One region of the Clostridium fungisolvens genome, then DNA from elsewhere that is predicted to be linked to it. Evidence: a T-box and tRNA genes for the amino acid it is inferred to sense, from the RefSeq annotation. Region 1 holds a T-box; the other holds one or more tRNA genes.

The links. A T-box is a leader RNA that pairs with one kind of tRNA and senses whether it is charged. The one in region 1 lies ahead of bsdtw1_RS10990 (methionine--tRNA ligase), so its partner is inferred to be a tRNA-Met.
Region 2: it encodes a tRNA-Met, which carries the amino acid that the T-box ahead of bsdtw1_RS10990 (methionine--tRNA ligase) is inferred to sense. The anticodon was not compared.

The regions. Positions count from the first base shown of each region.
Region 1 is NZ_BLZR01000001.1:2,552,649-2,562,301, forward strand. It holds gene bsdtw1_RS10990 (methionine--tRNA ligase) at 1-1,348, opposite strand, end outside; T-box leader at 1,570-1,815, opposite strand; gene bsdtw1_RS10995 (hypothetical protein) at 2,164-2,343, shown strand; gene bsdtw1_RS11000 (AzlC family ABC transporter permease) at 2,974-3,693, shown strand; gene bsdtw1_RS11005 (branched-chain amino acid transporter permease) at 3,683-4,018, shown strand; gene bsdtw1_RS11010 (AIM24 family protein) at 4,142-4,897, opposite strand; gene bsdtw1_RS11015 (aldo/keto reductase) at 5,277-6,128, shown strand; gene bsdtw1_RS11020 (YjjG family noncanonical pyrimidine nucleotidase) at 6,357-7,046, opposite strand; gene bsdtw1_RS11025 (DMT family transporter) at 7,191-7,673, opposite strand; gene bsdtw1_RS11030 (DMT family transporter) at 7,816-8,238, opposite strand; gene bsdtw1_RS11035 (Crp/Fnr family transcriptional regulator) at 8,343-9,032, shown strand; gene bsdtw1_RS11040 (pentapeptide repeat-containing protein) at 9,456-9,653, shown strand, end outside.
Region 2 is NZ_BLZR01000001.1:4,528,744-4,538,396, reverse strand. It holds gene bsdtw1_RS20155 (FtsB family cell division protein) at 1-255, shown strand, start outside; gene bsdtw1_RS20150 (S1 domain-containing RNA-binding protein) at 318-722, shown strand; tRNA gene bsdtw1_RS20145 (tRNA-Leu) at 930-1,018, shown strand; tRNA gene bsdtw1_RS20140 (tRNA-Met) at 1,025-1,100, shown strand; tRNA gene bsdtw1_RS20135 (tRNA-Met) at 1,107-1,183, shown strand; tRNA gene bsdtw1_RS20130 (tRNA-Leu) at 1,206-1,294, shown strand; tRNA gene bsdtw1_RS20125 (tRNA-Met) at 1,301-1,376, shown strand; tRNA gene bsdtw1_RS20120 (tRNA-Met) at 1,383-1,459, shown strand; tRNA gene bsdtw1_RS20115 (tRNA-Leu) at 1,480-1,568, shown strand; gene spoIIE (stage II sporulation protein E) at 2,049-4,445, shown strand; gene tilS (tRNA lysidine(34) synthetase TilS) at 4,745-6,148, shown strand; gene hpt (hypoxanthine phosphoribosyltransferase) at 6,154-6,693, shown strand; gene ftsH (ATP-dependent zinc metalloprotease FtsH) at 6,766-8,568, shown strand; one part of gene bsdtw1_RS20090 (IS3 family transposase) at 8,626-9,521, opposite strand; one part of gene bsdtw1_RS20090 (IS3 family transposase) at 9,521-9,653, opposite strand, start outside.

The sequences.
Region 1 (9,653 bases):
CTAATAGTTCCCTTGCCATAGGTGGTTTTATAGCGCCACTGCTACTAGCTTTTTTATCCATAAAAAGAAGATGATTATTTGCAATTAAGTGAGGAATATTCAAACTTTCCCAGTCTACTTTATCATCTTTATCTATTCCTAATAAAGCCATAAGCATTGCCATCTCAGCAACTCCATAGAAATAGATGTTGTCTTCACCAATAAATTGATATACTTTCGAATCTTTTCCAGTCCAAAACTCTTTCCATGCTTCTGAATCTTTTCCGATGCTTTCTAAATAAGCTTTAGTAAAAGATACTGGAGCCCAAAGAGATTCTGGCCAAACCCAGAAAGTTAAATCCTTAAGCTCTTCCTTTTCAGGTACTTCTATCCCCCACTCAACATTACCTGATAATCTAAAAGGCACTAGAGTCTTACCAGTTCTAAAACGGATACCCATCTTATCAAAAACTTCTCTTGCCTTATCTCTATCCTCTAGATTTTCAAAGACAAAAGAAACAGATGGCTTCTTTGGTTCATCTATAATGGTGTGTTTTGGTAACTTTTCCTCTAAATCTGTTACCTCTTCTAACTGCTTACGTTTAACATATATAATTGGTTGCTTTAAAAATTCTTCGATTGTATTTAATAAATACTTACGCCAATTTGTATTCTTTCTTAAATAATCTACTTCTTCATTTAAAAGCCTATTATATTGGTCTAATTTAAAGTACCAATTTGTAACATCTCTAAGTTCAGGTACTTTACCTGATAAGGTACTCTTTGGATCTATTAATTCAATTGGCATGAATTGATGACCTAAATCACATTCATCTGCATAAGCTTTTTCAGATGTACATCCTTCTATTGGGCATTTACCTATTACTTGACGACCGTTTAATAGTACTTTCTTATCTGGATCATAAAATTGTGGAGATGATAATTTTTGTAAAAACCCACCTTCATATAATTTATTAAAAACATTAGCAGATACTTCTTTGTGTATTTCACCAGCTCTATCCAGCGCTGATGCAGCATAAAGATTTAAATCCATTTCATATTTACTTAGTACTTCTTTTTGCTTCTCATGATTCTCGCGAACATAATCCTCAATAGTTCCTTTATAATTGTTTTCATCTACCATTTTTCTATAGCTTGCGGAAATTGGCGAGCCATAACAATCTGTTCCTGATACAAATATAACATTTTCTTTTCCAATTCTATCTCTTAAGAATCTTGCAAAGGTATCTGCATGAACAAACACTCCACCAACGTGTCCAAAGTGTAGTTCTTTATTTCCATAAGGCATACCTGAAGTTATAACAGCTTTCTTTGGGAATACCGGACGTTCTATTTTTCTTTCTTCCATGTTTACACACTCCTTAAATGTAATAACATCTGCTTATTAATTTATTTAAATCCACAAAAGAGTCGCTAAACGACCTTCTTCAGTGAGCTTTTTTAACGCATCCAAACTACTGACGATAAATGCAAACCAATATATTACTTAAGTTATCCAAAACTAACTTTTTTTATTTTAAGTTCTTAGACAGTAAAAAAGGGTATAAAAAAACACCTCCTACAATAATCTGTAGGGGCGACTTAACCGCGGTACCACCCTGCTTCATTAGCATGTTGCCATGCTAATCTTATCAAGTACTAACACATACTCTAGTTCCGTAACGTGAACAAACGTCATAGTATCACCTATTCTTCAGAATAAGATCCGTATGCAGCTCCAAGCCTTGTTTCATTAAAATATCCACTGTTCCATCTCAGCAAAAGGAACTCTCTGTAAGTTTCAAAAATAACTACTCTTCTTTTCATTGCCTTTATTTTAATATATAAAATCAATATGTTAATGTCAAGAATTATTATATTTATTATTTACAAAATTAAAAATTTTATAATTACATTTTCTGGCAATTCTCAGCTATTTTTAAGCTTCAGTCTATATTATTATACTATTGCAATTATTGAGTAAGTTTTAATAACATATTTCATCAATAATTCTATAGATAAACTACTTCATATTTGAATCTATCAAAATAAAAATTCGTGGTTCATCGAAATCATTTTTAACCAACCATGTTCATTAGAGAGTTTTTATATTTTACTAATTTATTAATCTATATATTTCTTATATAGATATATTTTAAAACTGTGAAAGAAGGTAATTAACAAATGAATATATCAAAATTATTTCAAGCAGCATCTTTAAATAATATTTATTCCAGTAGACAGACTCAAATCGTTGATACTGTTTCAAGTGCAACAAAGACTCCAAAGATACAGAAACCAGATGCAATTTCAAGTGCAACCAAATCAAAGGGTGGAGATCACTACTTCGAAGCAAGGGCTTAATTAAAGATGAGCCACTTCGATCCGAAATCTATTTTTAAAACTCTCACGGGTTTTGGTGAGAGGATTTAAAAACAATAAATTTTATTACGAAGTGGTTCATCTATACACATAAATAAACAATTAATCTTAATCACAAAATTCAACCCTATTTCTAGAAGCTAATAGAAATTTGGAATATACTTTTATATCAATATAAAAACTCTCTTTTGTATAGATAAACCTATTCATAATATACTAAAATCTAGAATTAGAAAAAGATATTTCGTAATATTTCCATATAAATACTATAGCCAATGTTAATCATTTATAAAAGCCATTATCATAAAAGTTTCATCAAATCGTTTTTTTTAATATGTCTTATCAATTATGCTTTCTGCATAAAACATCATCCTTATTTCATAAATAAATATAAAGCAATTTTATAAAACCAAGTGATATTGCAAAATCCTACCCTTTATACTATAATTTCGGATAGTACATTTTTATGAATATACTATTTTCATTTCATCTTAATATGTACCATTTCGATTCGAAATCTATTTTAAAAACTCCTATGGATTCTGAGAGGAGTTTTTAAAAATATAAATTTTATTATGAAGTGGTACACCAATAAATTAAGGGGGCATCTATATGAAAAATGCAATTAAAGCAGCCTTTCCAGTTACCATACCTGTAATGTTAGGATATGTATCAGTAGGCATAGCCTTCGGACTGCTGCTAGAAAAGTCTGGTTACAATTTTTCATGGGCAATTTTAATGAGCATATTTATCTATGCAGGCTCAATGCAGTTTATAGCTATTAATCTTTTAACCAGTGGGGCTGGTTTAATTGAAGTAGCACTGATGACATTGTTTGTAAACATAAGACATGTCTTTTACGGTTTATCATTTATTGATAGTTTTAAAGAAATGGGGAAGAAAAAGAATTATATGATTTTTTCTCTTACCGATGAAACTTACTCACTGCTTTGCGCTTCAAAAGCTCCTGAAGGAGTTAATAAAGACCAATTCATGTTCTTCATATCACTATTTAACCAAATATACTGGATTATTGGCAGTGCAATTGGTTCTATAGCAGGTTCACTTATAACTTTTAATACAAAAGGAATCGATTTTGCAATGACCGCTTTATTTGTAGTAATTTTCATCGAACAGTGGTCAACCTATAAAAATCATACGCCCGTTTTAATCGGCGCATGCTCCACAATTTTATCTCTATTATTATTTGGTCCAAGCAATTTAATTCTACCATCAATGATATTTATATCTATAACATTGATATCATTAAAAAAACAGATAGAGGGAAAAAACTACGGTGTTGATAAAGGAGAGGTAAGTAATGAATATTAATATTAGTTCTACGATAATTTCTATAATAATTATTGCTCTAGTTACTTTCGGTACAAGAGTTGCTCCTTTTATCCTTTTTGGAAAAGGAAAGTCTACACCAAAGTATATATTATATCTAGGCAATTTTTTACCTCCAGCGGTCATGGCAATGCTGATAATTTACTGTCTAAAAAATGTGAGCCTAATTACTTTTCCTTTTGGAATTCCTGAACTTATTGGTATATCCTCAGTAGCGCTGCTACATATATGGAAAAGAAATAATTTACTTAGTATAATTGGTGGAACAGCCATCTATATGATAGCAATTCAATTTATATTTGTATAAGATTAAAAGCCATGAACTTTTAGGAATTGCCTAATTTTTTCATGGCTTCAATTTTCTAAAAACTTTTGTACATATAGATAAAATAGTTTGTGTTTATATTAATACTTCTTTATTTTCAGTAACTTATTGAATAGGCGCCATAAGTATTCTTCCTGTTCCACGATATACATTTACTAAACCTTCTCCTGAAACAGCAGAACCAATCAAACTTTTACTAGATTTCTCAACTCGAAAATCTAATGTATCAGACCATGCAATAGCGTAGTTTCCATCAATTTTAACTTCATCATTTTCAATAATAAACTCTATTAATTCAGCTCTTGGCACAGGGCTCTCTAGCACAGCAACTCCTTGACCTCTTAGACATAAATTAAACAATCCTTCTTTTCCAAGCATCGCAGAAGACAAATTTGTTCTTGCCACTACTTTTTGCTGGACCCTTGATTCACAAGCAAGGAATAACCCATCATCCAGTACTAGACCTCCCCATTCAGACACCTCTTCAAGCAATATATGCTTATATGTTGGTTCTAGCATTAATAAACCATTACCTTGATATTTAGGTTTAATTGTAGATTCTTTTGTCACTTTTGAAGATAAAGCCTTACCAAATAAATCTCCAAGTCCCTTAACATCAGCAGCCATAGTTACGGCTCCCGAAGTCCACTGCATTGCTCCAGCACTTATTGTATATGCGTTCCCTTTTAGCTCAATCAAAACTTGTCGCTTTCTAATATTCATTTCAGATGCAAAGTAAGCAGCCATTGCCGTAGCAGCATTTACACTTAGATCTTTTTTGTACTCAAGTACTTTTACATCTCCTTTCCCCTCTACCACCTCAATATTTTTATTCTCAAAAATATTTTTACACGTTACCATTTATACCTCTCCTCCAAAAGCAAATTTAGATTTTAATACACCCTTTATACACTTACATTAAAACTTTTATATTTTATGTCTATGTTTAATAAAATTGTTGAAATTAGTTGATTATACAAGAGACACAATATGAGCAAGCTATTAAAATTAAATGACTTTTTCAGATGAACGTGTTTCATTTAATAATGAATGAGCCCTCGCAATCACGAATTTACTATTACATTTTAGGGGCTACGCTTTTGAATTTTATTGACTTACAGTAAACTCTAAGGTGTACAATTTATGTATATTCTTATTAAAGGATATAAATTAATAAAACAGAAAATTAAGCCATAGTGCTTAAAATAATACTACATAAAGATTGGAGTGTGTATTAAAAATGAATTCTTTGAAGGATTGTTACAAGTTATCTAACGGCGTTGAAATCCCATGTGTTGGGCTAGGTACATGGCAAGCAGAAAATGGAAAAATCGCAATATCTTCTGTTAAGGATGCTCTAGTAGCTGGATATCGTCATATTGATACTGCTGCTGGATATAAAAACGAAGAAAGTGTTGGTATAGCAATAAAGGAAAGCGGAATACCTAGAGAAGAAATTTTCATAACCAGTAAGCTTCACAATAATGATCATGGTTATGAAAATACTATGAAGGCATTCGAAGAAACTCTAAAGAAGCTTGATACTGATTATCTGGACCTTTATCTAATTCATTGGCCAAATCCCATAAAGTATAGGGACTGTTGGGAAGAAGCAAATGCAGGCTCATGGAAGGCCTTTGAAGAACTTTATACTGCCGGCCGCATCCGTTCAATTGGAGTAAGCAACTTCCATCCTCATCATATAGAAGCCTTACTTAAAACAGCAACTATAGTTCCTATGGTTAATCAGATTAGACTTTGTCCTGGAGATACACAAGATGAACTTGTAGGGTACTGCAAGGCTCATAATATTCTATTAGAGGCATACAGTCCATTAGGAACCGGTTTGATTTTTGAATCAAAGGAAATGCAAGCTTTAGCAGAAAAGTACGAAAAATCAATTGCTCAAATATGCATACGTTGGAGTTTGCAAATTGGATTTTTACCACTTCCTAAATCAGTAACAAAATCACGTATTGTTGAGAATGGAGAAGTTTTTGATTTTGAGCTTTCACATGAAGATATCAAACTTATTGCCGATTTAAAAGGTGTTTGTGGATTTTCTAAAGATCCAGATAAAATTACATTCTAATATTTTATATCATATAACTAAGGGCATACTAGATACTTCTGTATGCCCCTATTTATTTTGCAAATCCAATGTTTAAAGATACACTTTTATGCATGGTTTTAAATTTATTTACATCAAAAAAGTAGATATAAAAAGAAACTTATCTTTATATCTACCTCTCTTAAAAATGTATCACTTTTCTAAAAACTTTTTTCAAAACTTCTCTTAGAGAAGATGTAATTCTTTAAACTACCCGTTAATTATATTCTTAAGCTCATTAAGACTACTTATTTCATAGGTTGGCTTTATCTCTGATGTATTTGGAGTTTTACTTGGGTTGTACCAACAGGTATCAATTCCAGCGTTTACTCCACCCTTAATATCAGAACTTAAGCTATCTCCTACCATAAGAACCTTGCTCTTATCAGTTTGCTTTATATTCTTTAATGTCATCTCAAATATCCTTGGATCTGGTTTAGCTACCTTAACTTCTTCTGATATTACTACATCTTGAAAATATTTGGCTATAATAGATTTTTTTATTCTGCCATTCTGAACATCTGTTAGTCCATTTGTCACTATTGTCAATTTATAATCTTTATATAAACTTTCTACAAGTGCCTCACTATCATCAAATAAGAATGATGCATTAGCTAGGTGCTTCATATATGCCTTTGCAAATTCAAATTCGTCAAAAGCTACTTCTAATTTATTTGCTAATCTCTTGAATCTTTCAACCTTTAATTTTTCTTGAGTGATAAGCCCCTGTTCGAACTCTTTCCATATAGCTGTATTTATTTCACTATATATTTTCAAATGGTGATTTTCATCATATTCAATATCAAATTCAATCATAGCATTTTTAAAAGCTTCTCTTTCAGATTTCTTAAAATCAAAAAGAGTTTCATCTGCATCAAATATTATAACTTCGTATTTCATAGTAATCCCCCTTGAATATGTGATTTATTGTAGTAAATCATATTTTATTTTTATCTATCGTAGTTTTTCTTTATGTTAATTATATCATTAATTCCAATATAACACATAATTAAACAAATATCGTTTCACATTCTTTAGACATATTTAAATATTAGTAATAGCAATATCCTTACTTAAATCAGCTTGCTGATTTTTTATTTTATTGTCAGCTCTCGCATTTAAACTTAAGCCTACAAGAAATAATATCCCTCCTATTACTTTTCCTTTAGAAAAGACGTCTAAATATATATAATCAATGATAGCACTTGCAAACATTTGTCCTATAAACCTCAGTATAACAACATAAACTGCTGGCACCTTGGGAACCAAAACATTAAAGATATAAGTTGTCAAAACTCCTATAAACCCACCTATAAAATATGGTAACGGAACTTTCCGTATTACCTCATAAGAAGGAATGGAATTTATCATAAATGCACATAGAACAACAGAAGAGACCGCTGCCATAAAATAATTTATAATAACTCCATTAATCATCCCTTCCTTTTGTGATAGCTTTCCATTAATCATCATGCTAATAACTATATTTACACCTACTAAAAATGCTAAGAAAATATATAATATCATTTCAATCCTCCAATATAATAAATTTTTTAGTGCCCTTTTTTCTGAAAAAATCATTTAATTCTAATAGTTCGCTTAAATAGCAGCTCTTGTATAATCACTTAATTTAAACACTAATCTTAGCAATATCCTAAACAAAATATCTTTATATAGTAATCATAACAATTGCTCCAAGAGAGATTATTGAAAACCCAAGAATTCTCTCTTTTCTGAACTTATTTACAGGCATTCCAAAAAGCCCAAAGTGTTCTACTATAATAGACATTACTAGTTGTCCATATAAACTTATACTGCTGGTCAAAGTTACTCCTATAACTGGTATACATAAGTTATTTAAAAGTATGGTTATAACGCCAAGAACACCAGGCAATAAAAAAATCAACTTCATTCCTATAAGCTTCGGCAATTTATTTTTTCTAACAATGGCTATAAGAACAATTGTTATTAGTCCGATTGTATGAAATATCAAGGTACTCATATACGGCCCTGTTTTCTTAGAAATCATTCCATTAAAGAACACCATAATAGCAAGTAATACTCCATTGATAACTGCTAAATTTTTATACATAACTAAATCCCCCTTAACTTTACAATACTTTATAAATGCTTTATAAATAATTTATAACATTTGTATAGATTCAAATAGGACATTTGTCCTGCACAGGAGGATTTATGAAAAGATTATTAGATAGAGAGCTGCTAAATGATTTTTTTTCAAAAAATCATATTGAAGATATATTTGATAAAGATATAATACACCACTGCGAGCTGCACTTTTACAAAAAAGATGAATTTGTATTACATTCAGAATCAGAACTAGAATATTTATATATGCTTGTGGATGGAAAATTAAAAATCTTTTACCTATTTGAAAATGGTAAATCAATGCTTTTAAAATTTTATAAGGATTTTATCTTTATAGGTGATATAGAAATCTTAAAAAACAAACCAATTCGGTGCAATGTGGAGGCAGTTGAAGATACTTATCTTATTGCAGTACCAGCCAATATAATCAGAAAATATTATATAAACAATACTAAGTTTCTCCATCACCTTATTGATTCCTTAAGTGAAAAACTTGACTCAACAATTAATAATAGCTCCTATAATTTTGTATATCCACTTAGTAATAGATTAGCGAGTTATTTAATAGAGCATTTGTCGGATGAAAATTATATAATTTTAGATTCAAGCTTTATAGAAATTGCTCAATTTTTAGGAACTACCACTAGACATCTAGGGAGAACCTTTAAAGAATTAGAAGCTAAAAATATTATAAGGCTAGATAATAAAACTGTTCATATCCTAGATAGAGCTGAATTAAAAGAGCTATCTAAAAATACTTTTTTAAAATCTCTTTAAAATTTTCATTCGATGGTTCTACGAATCTTTATATTAGATACATTCTAGTATGAAGTGTTTATCCATAGCAATAATAAAAAACTAATAGACAAATTATTATGATTTATGCAACAATAAATAAGTAAAATTTAGCAAACAAGCCTATAAAATTAGGCAAAAGTGACATGATCAAATTAAGTGGTTATCCATCCAATGCTTTAATGAGCTTACGCAAAGAATTAATATAATTTTTTCATATTCCATGGCTAAAACTGTAAACTCACTACGTTCGAACAGTACAGTTTATTAACGCCATTCCATCTGAAAAAATCATTTAATTCTAATAGCTCGCTCATATAGCATCTCCTGTATAACCACTTAATTTTAAAAATACTATTAAGCTTAGCATGAAATTAAAATATAGAATATAAGGATGAATTTATTATGGAGAAAAAGACAGAAATAAAAATAATAAAACCTAAATTACCAAAGGATTTATCACCTTTTGAGCTTTCTGAGGATAGTATAACAGACTATGATTCAATATCAGAATCACATATAAAAGAATGTTTCTTAAGATATCATGATGCAAACAAAGTTTCATTTAATGAAGTGGTATTTGAAAATACTACTATTAACAAT
Region 2 (9,653 bases), 2.0 Mb from region 1:
ATACTCCTAATTGTATCAATATTTGTATTTAGTTTTATAAGACAAGAGATTACTATGCACAAAATTAGTACACAGGTAAGTGAAAGGCAACTAGAACTTAATAAAGTGAAAGCAGTTAATGATAGATTAAAAGATGAAGTTAATATGTCAAAAACTGATGCCTATAGCGAGAAGATGGCTAGAGAGAAATTAGGTATGATTAAACCAGGTGAAAAGAAAGTTTTAACAAGTAATGATTCAAGTTCTACAAAATAGGTTATTATAAAAATAACATAGATTTAATTATTCTAATTATTTTAAGGAGGAACATTTTTAACATGACCTTAATGGCAGGAAACATTTTAGAAGGCACAGTGGTTAACATCACAAACTTTGGAGCGTTTGTAGAAGTGGAAGGTAAAACTGGACTTGTACACATTTCGGAGGTAGCAGATTCATTTGTAAAAGATATAAGACAGCACCTAAAAGAGCAAGATAAGGTAAAGGTAAAAGTTATATCAGTAGATGACAATGGAAAGATAAGCCTTTCAATAAAGCAAGCTAATGTTCAAAAGAAATCAGTTAAGCCTGCAGAGATTGACTGGAGTTCAGAAAAAAAGAAGGCTTCTTCAAATAGTTTTGAAGATATAATGTCAAAGTTCCTTAAAGATAGCGAAGAAAAACTTGCGGATGTAAAAAAACATCAAGAGTTTAAGTCAAAGGGAAGAAAAAATTTAGGTTAATATAAAGTATTCAGATAGAAAAAGCCGGATGGAAACATCCGGCTTTTATCATAAATAACTAAGCCTAAAACATAGGGTTGTAGTTTGCTTTTTTATAAGATAGATTAACTATTAAAACATATATAAATAAAAAAATAAAAAAGGTGTTGACAGTAAACATATCATACTTTATAATAAAACTTGTCGCTGAGAGGCGGACAAAAAAATGCTGGAGTGGCGGAACTGGCAGACGCACAGGACTTAAAATCCTGCGATGCTAAAACATCGTACCGGTTCGATTCCGGTCTTCAGCACCATAATGTCGCGGGGTGGAGCAGTTGGCAGCTCGTCGGGCTCATAACCCGAAGGTCGTAGGTTCAAGTCCTGCCCCCGCAACCATAACATGGCGGAATAGCTCAGCTGGCTAGAGCATTCGGTTCATACCCGAAGGGTCGTAGGTTCAAGTCCTATTTCCGCTACCATTTCAAATTAAATACAATACTCGCTGGAGTGGCGGAACTGGCAGACGCACAGGACTTAAAATCCTGCGGTGCTAAAACACCGTACCGGTTCGATTCCGGTCTTCAGCACCATAATATCGCGGGGTGGAGCAGTTGGCAGCTCGTCGGGCTCATAACCCGAAGGTCGTAGGTTCAAGTCCTGCCCCCGCAACCATAACATGGCGGAATAGCTCAGCTGGCTAGAGCATTCGGTTCATACCCGAAGGGTCGTAGGTTCAAGTCCTATTTCCGCTACCATTTTAAATTTAATACATCTTGCTGGAGTGGCGGAACTGGCAGACGCACAGGACTTAAAATCCTGCGATGCTAAAACATCGTACCGGTTCGATTCCGGTCTTCAGCACCAAAAGAACTCATATATTATGAGTTCTTTTTTGCTATATAAAAAATTGTAAGCTTGCTCACTTGCTAAGTTTTACTAGTGTGTGCAGGAAGATATATATATAAAGGATAGCTAAGAAAGTCTCTTAGTGATTTTTTTGTAAAGAGAGAATAAAGTTTTTTATTTAATTTTGCTTTTTCTGACATAAAAATTAAATATTTAATTATATGCATAAAAAATATCCTTATAAATTCACAAGGACTATTGTACAACGACAAATAAGTAGGTTTTTCTAGGGAAAGGTACATTTGCTATACTGTATAGTTAATTATGCCAGAAGGGTGTTTTTGCAATAAGTTAAGTAAAAATCAATATAAATAATATAAAGAAATACAGTGATAAATGTCCGAATAAAAATATCTTCAGCAAACAACAAGTGACATATATTTCCAATACCCTTTGATATAATAGAAATACGCTTTAGAAAAATGGGAGGGTTTACCAATGCAGTATGGAGTAGATGTCACTACATATAAAAGAATAAGTGATAGAAAAAAAGATAAGAAAGAACTTAAGATTATAGGATCTCCTTATAGATTGCTATTTAATTTCATAGGAGCTTTTTTGATAAGTAGGGTAACTATAAATGCAAATGGGGCGGGTATAGATGGGCTATCACCATTCGGAATAGCTTTCATACTATCGTTTTTAAATAAGGAAAGTAAGAAAGAAGGGATAGTAGCGGCAGTTGGAGTTTTATTAGGATACGCCACTCTTCTAGGTAGTGCGCCTAATGTTGGTATTTATATTTTGTCAGCAGCTATTATATCTATATTTACAAACCTTCCGTTTAAGTTAAAGGAGAAGGTTAGCTTAATAATGAGTTTTTCTATACTTATGTTGTCGATGATTTTTTATAGAGCATTTAGTTCAAATATAAGTTTATGGATTAATATAGTAACTTCGTTAGTGCAATGTGTTGTAGTTTATCCAATATATTATATTATAAAATATGCACTTACATGCCTAGATGATATAAAAACAAATCACTTTTTTACAAGTGAAGAACTTATAGCTATGGCATTACTGTTTTGTCTTATAATTTCAGGCATAGGTAGTGTGGCGATTTTTGGTATTAGTATAAGAAATGTAGTTGCATTATTTTTTGTAATAATAATAGCGTTCTCTTTGGGAAGCTCAGTGGGAGCAGCAGCAGGTGTTGCCATGGGAATAATAGTGGGTCTTTCTACTAATAATATGATGCTTTATATAAGTGTATATAGTATATGCGGATTGATGGTTGGTATATTTAAAGATACAGGTAAGTGGTTTACAATGCTAGCTTATATTGTAGTATACTTTGTGCTATCGATGTATTCAAAGAAGTTTGATGATTTTAAGGTTATAGAGGCATTGATTGTAGCAGTATTATTTTCTGTAGTTCCACTTAAATTTTATAATAAACTGTCACTTGAATTAGATAATGAAAGGAAGCAGGATACTTTAGGAGATTTGCATTTTTGCAAGATTAAAGAAGAGTTTACTAATAGACTTGTTGATTTTACAGATATTTTATCTACTATATCAGTTACGTTGAGTAATTTAGTTGATAATGATAGGCTGTTGTTAAAAAACAAAAGTAGTGCGCTTATAGAAAACCTGGCCGACAGGGTGTGTAGCAGCTGTGATATGAGATATACTTGTTGGAAAAGAGAATTACATACTACTTACAATTCGTTTTCTGAATTGATAAGAAGTAATCAAGAAGGAAAATCAAGTTTTCCATTAGAGTTAGATAAGAAATGTATTAAAAAATATGCGCTAGTAAAGAATACAGAAGAGATAGTTGGTAATTATGTTCAGGATGAAATGCTTAAAAGAAGGCTTGGGGAAGGAAGGAAACTTTTAGCAGGGCATATAAACAATATGGCTGTTACAATTGGAGAATTAATAGATGATTTTAGCAAAGATATAGTTATATGTAATGATGTAGAAAGAACTATAAAAAGAGCGTTGAATAAAGAAAGTATAAAGTATGATGATATTTTATGTTATAACGATAAAAATGGTAGATTAAACATAAAGGTAACTATGGATAGTTGTGGAGGTGGACAGATATGTATAAAAGATGTCCTTCCAGTAATAAATAAATCTATAGGCAAAACTATGAGTATAGGTGGGGATGGTTGTTCTATAGACCCAAATACTAATAAATGTTCTGTATACATTGAGGAGACCCCTAAATATCATGTATCATCATATGCAGCAATAGCGTGTAAAGATGGAGAAAAGTATACTGGTGATAGCTATAGCTATGGGAAAACTCAAGATGGTAACTATATGGTTTTGGTTAGTGATGGTATGGGATCAGGACCTGAGGCTGGTGCAGAGAGTAAAGCTGCTGTGGAGCTTATAGAAAAATTCACACAAGTTGGGTTCTCGGAATTAACAGCCATAAATACTGTTAATTCTATAATGTCTATGAAGTTTAGTGAAGATGAAAAGTTCGCAACTTTGGATCTTCAAAATATTGACTTATATACAGGAAATGCCAAGTTTATGAAAGTTGGAGCTGTAGAAAGTTTTATCAAGAAGGGTGAGAAGGTTGAATTAGTGAAGTCAAAAACATTACCTTTTGGTATATTGGATACAACAGATGTGGATATTGTAGAGAAAAAAGTATCTAATGGAGATTTGATAGTAACAATAAGCGATGGGATATTATATGGTAAAGATGGTGATGGAAGCTGTCAATGGCTTACTGAATTTTTACGTACAACTAATAATAAAAATCCTAAAGAGCTTTCTCTTGAGATATTAGATAAAGCTAAGGAAATAAGTGGCGCTAAGATAAAAGATGATATGACGGTGGTGGTATCTAAGGTGTTTGCGATATACTAGTGAACAAGTGTCTTTGTAACTTGCAGAAGTTATAAAATAAAGTTTTTATGGGCAAAATAAAATTTTGATATTTCAATTGAATAAAATACACTTTAACTATGAAACTAATGCTAACTTAGTTTCATAGTCGTTTTTATGTATAAAACATAGGATTAAGTCTGTAGTTTTAAATGGAAGCATTAATAAATTAACAATATACGATTTATTTAAGTTTTAGTGAATTTGTAATAATTTATATTAATAAGAGTTTAATGGTATGTTATAATAAGTTATTAAACTTGATTAGGAAGTGTTCTAACTTGAATGATAAAGTTATAAATTTTATAAGAGAACATCATATGATAAAAAATGGAGATAAGGTTTTAGTTGCGCTTTCTGGAGGTCCAGATTCGGTTTGCTTGTTGCATGTTCTATATATGATGAGGCATGAACTTGGTATTACTCTTGGAGCGGCTCACATTAATCATTTGCTTAGAGGAGATGATTCCTTTGAAGACGAAAGCTATGTTGAAAAAATGTGCTCTAGTCTTGGAATACCGTGTTTTATAAAAAGAATAAATATTGAGTCGATGGCAAAAGAGAAAAGTATATCCTCTGAAATGGCTGGTAGAGAAGCGAGATACGAATTTTTTAGCCAGGTAATAAAAGAAGAAGGTTTCGATAAGGTTGCTATAGCTCATAATGCAAATGACCAAGCAGAAACTATTTTGATGAGAGTTATGAGGGGAACAGGTATAGATGGGTTGGTTGGTATAAAGCCAATAAGAGATGAAATCTATATAAGACCTATACTGTGCATAACAAGGGAAGAAATAGAAGATTATTGTGTAAGTAATAACCTTAATCCTAGGATAGATAGAACTAATTTAGAAAGTATATATTCCAGAAATAAGGTTAGACTTGAAATGATTCCTTTTATAAAAAATAATTTTAATAAAGATATTGTAGAGTCTCTTAATAGACTTGCCTTATTAGCAAATATTGATAGTGAGTATATTGATAAAAGTTCTGAAGATATGTATTTTAAGTTTTGTAAAGAAAAAGCTGGGACTATAATAATAAACAAAGATGCTTTTCATATTCATGAGGCATTATTGACAAGGCTTATAAGAAAATCTATATTTTATGTTTCTGGAGCTACATATAATTTTGAAATGAAACATATTTATGATATTATCCTATTACAAGAAGGAAAAACGGGAAAAAACATAAATCTTCCAAATAATATAGTTGCAGAAAATTCTTATGGAGATATAATTATCTCAATAAGAAAATTTGAGGAATGCAAAAGTATAGAGTTTATAATATCCAAACAAGATCTTGATGAGAAAATAGTAGAAAATCTAAGATTAAATGGATTAATGTATGATGTTGTCTTACAGGTGAGGCAGAATGATACTAAAATTGACTTAAATAGTAGTGACTTAATCAAATATTTTGATTATGATAAAATAAAGCAAAAAATAATTATTAGAAATAGAAAAAATGGTGATAAAATTAAGCCTTTAGGTATGACTGGCACTAAAAAGATAAAAGATATATTCATTGACAATAAAGTACCTAATAGTCTAAGAGATGAAATACCTTTGGTTTGTTTTGATAACCATATTTCTTGGGTTGTAGGCTTAAAGATAAGTGACTTATTTAAAGTTAATAAGAATACAAAAAATATTTTACAAATACGTTTTATAGAAAGGGAATAGTTAACATGAGAGAAGACATAAAAGAAATACTGTTTTCTGAAGATACTATCATTAGCAAGGTTAAAGAAATAGCGGCGGATTTAAGCGATGACTATAAGGGCAAAGAATTGCTTGTAGTTGGAGTACTAAAAGGATCTGTTATATTTACTTCTGAACTATTGAAGTATATATCAATACCTTGTGAGTTAGACTTCATAGCTGTATCAAGTTATGGAAATTCTTCGCAAACTTCAGGAGTTGTTAGAATTTTAAAAGATTTAGACAATGATGTGGCGGGTAAGGATGTCATAATAGTAGAAGATATAGTTGATACAGGACTTACTTTAAGCTATTTATTGAAGTATTTTGAGGATAGAAATGCTAATAGCATAGAAATAGTATCTTTGCTTAATAAACCAGTAAGAAGAAAGACGGATATTAATGTGAAGTATTATGGATTTGAAGTTCCAGACGAATTTATAGTTGGTTATGGCATTGATTATGCCGAAAAATATAGAAACTTACCATTTATAGCTTCTTTAAAAGAGGAAGTATATAATAAGTAATGTAACTGTATTGTAATGGAAAAAATCATATGGTAAAATTTTATAGTAACTAGTAAGAGAGGGGGGCCTATCATGAAAAAATTTTCTAGCTTAACGGCCTGGGTTGTGGTAATGATAATGGTTGTAATTTCTGCAGTTTTTCTCGTGAAAAGCGGCGAAGCAGGAAGTACTATACCATATAGCGATTTTCAACAAAAATGGATTGGTGACCAAGTTAAGAGTATACAAGTAAAACAGGATAAAATGACTGTTGAGGGTACCTTAACAAATAACAAAACTTTTAATACAGTAGTTCCTGTTGAAACATTAAATATATTACTTGCAAATAATAATAAACCAAATGTAAAAGTTTCGTTTGAACTTCCAACAAATATATCTGTTTGGGTACAGATAATACCAACAGTTTTAGTAATTTTCTTATTTATAGCGTTTTTCTTTATATTTATGCAGCAATCTCAGAGTGGAGGCGGAAGCCGAGGTGTAATGAATTTTGGGAAGAGTAGAGCTAAGATGGCTACTCCAGATAAAAAGAAGGTTACATTTAAAGATGTTGCAGGTGCAGATGAAGAAAAGGCTGAACTAGAGGAAATAGTTGACTTCTTAAAGCAGCCTAAGAGATATATAGAAATGGGAGCCAGAATTCCGAAGGGTGTTCTTTTAGTTGGACCTCCTGGAACTGGTAAAACTCTTCTTGCAAGAGCGATTGCTGGAGAGGCTGGAGTACCATTCTTTAGTATATCAGGTTCAGATTTCGTAGAAATGTTCGTTGGAGTTGGTGCTTCGAGAGTAAGAGACTTATTTGAACAAGCAAAGAAGAATGCCCCATGTATAATATTTATAGATGAAATAGATGCTGTAGGTAGACAAAGAGGTGCTGGCCTTGGTGGTGGTCATGATGAAAGAGAGCAAACTCTTAACCAGTTATTAGTTGAAATGGATGGTTTTGGAGTTAATGAAGGGATTATTATGATAGCTGCTACTAACAGACCAGATATCTTAGATCCAGCTCTATTAAGACCAGGTAGATTTGACAGACAGATTGTAGTTGGAGCTCCTGATGTAAAAGGTAGAGAAGAGATACTTAAGGTTCATACAAGAAATAAACCTTTATCTGATGATATAGAGCTTAAAGTTTTAGCAAAGAGAACTCCTGGATTTACAGGGGCTGATATTGAAAATTTAGCTAATGAAGCAGCGCTTCTATCAGTAAGAAGAAGCAAGAAGATAATTGGTATGGATGAAATGGAAGAGGCAATAACTAGAGTTATAGCCGGTCCTGAAAAGAAGAGTAGAGTTATCAGTGAACATGATAGAAAACTTACTGCTTATCATGAAGCGGGTCATGCGGTTGTAGCTAAGCTATTACCAAATGCGGATCCAGTTCATCAAATAAGCATAATTCCAAGAGGAATGGCTGGTGGATATACAATGCATTTACCAGCTGAAGATAGAAGTTATACATCTAAGTCTAGATTGAAAGATGAAATGGTAGGACTTCTTGGCGGTAGAGTAGCAGAGAAATTGATAATGGGCGATATAAGTACTGGAGCAAAAAATGATATTGATAGAGCTAGTAACATTGCTAGAAGCATGGTAATGGAGTATGGTATGAGTGATGAAGTAGGTCCTATATCCTTCGGAACTGACCATAATGAAGTTTTCCTTGGAAGAGATATCGGAAGAAGTAGAAACTTCAGTGAAGAAATTGGATCTAAGATTGACAAAGAAATTAAAGGTCTAATAGATGAGGCTTATGGAAAAGCTGAATCGTTACTTACTGAGTATATGGGTAAGTTACATGCAGTGGCTCAGGCTCTTTTAGAAAAAGAAAAGCTTGAAGCTGAAGAATTTGAAGAGATATTTAATAATGCATAATAAAAATAAGGTAGCCACATTATTTGAACTGACCCCATAATTTTAGACAAATATTAATTAAGCTATTTTTAGAGACTGAATCCTGTATTGAACAGGACTCAGTCCTTTTAATTTTATCTTAATACGATTATTATTATAATAATCTATATAAGATACTAACTCTTCTATAAAGTGATCTATACTTTCAAATTCCTGTAGATATAGCAACTCTGTTTTCAGTAATCCAAAGAAGTTTTCCATAACTGAGTTATCAAGACAGTTACCTTTTCGCGACATACTTTGCTTAATACCTTTTTCCTTTAGCATCTTTTGATATTTATTCATTTGATATTGCCATCCCTGATCTGAGTGTAGTATCAATTCTATGTCATCAGGAATCTTCTCAAAGGCCTTTTTAAGCATATCAACTGTTTGATGAAATGTAGGCCTTTCGGATAAGTTATAACTTATTATTTCTCCGTTGTACAAGTCAAGGATTGGCGAAAGATATAGCTTTTTTCCAAAGACAGCGAATTCGGTCACGTCAGTAACCCACTTCTCATTAGGTCTATTAGCTTTGAAGTTACGCGATAACAAGTTTGGGGCAATCTTGCCGATTTTGCCTCGGTATGACCTGTACTTCTTAATACGAACCATACACTTTAAACATAACTGCTTCATCAGTCTTTGAACAGTTTTATGATTTACAATATATCCTCTATTGTGCAGTTCTAAAGTAATTCTCCTGTATCCATATCTACCTTTATTCTCATGGAAAATCTGGACGATACAGGACTTAACAACATCGTATTTATCAGATTTCTCCATGCTTTTTATACGATAGTAGAACGTGCTGCGAGGAATGTTTGCAATTTCTAATAAATCAGCTAACTTATATTTATGCCTTAATTCTCTAATAACAACTACTTTGTCTTTTTCGCTGATTTTTCCCTGGCTTGAACTAAGGCATTCAATTTTTTTAGGTACTCATTCTCCATTCGAAGGCGTTGAACCTCAGCAATTAAATCTTCATTTTGTGAGTTATCAGTATTAGGCTTTTTAAACTTATCCTTTTTCATTTTTGCCTTCCTCCCTCTGTTATCTCT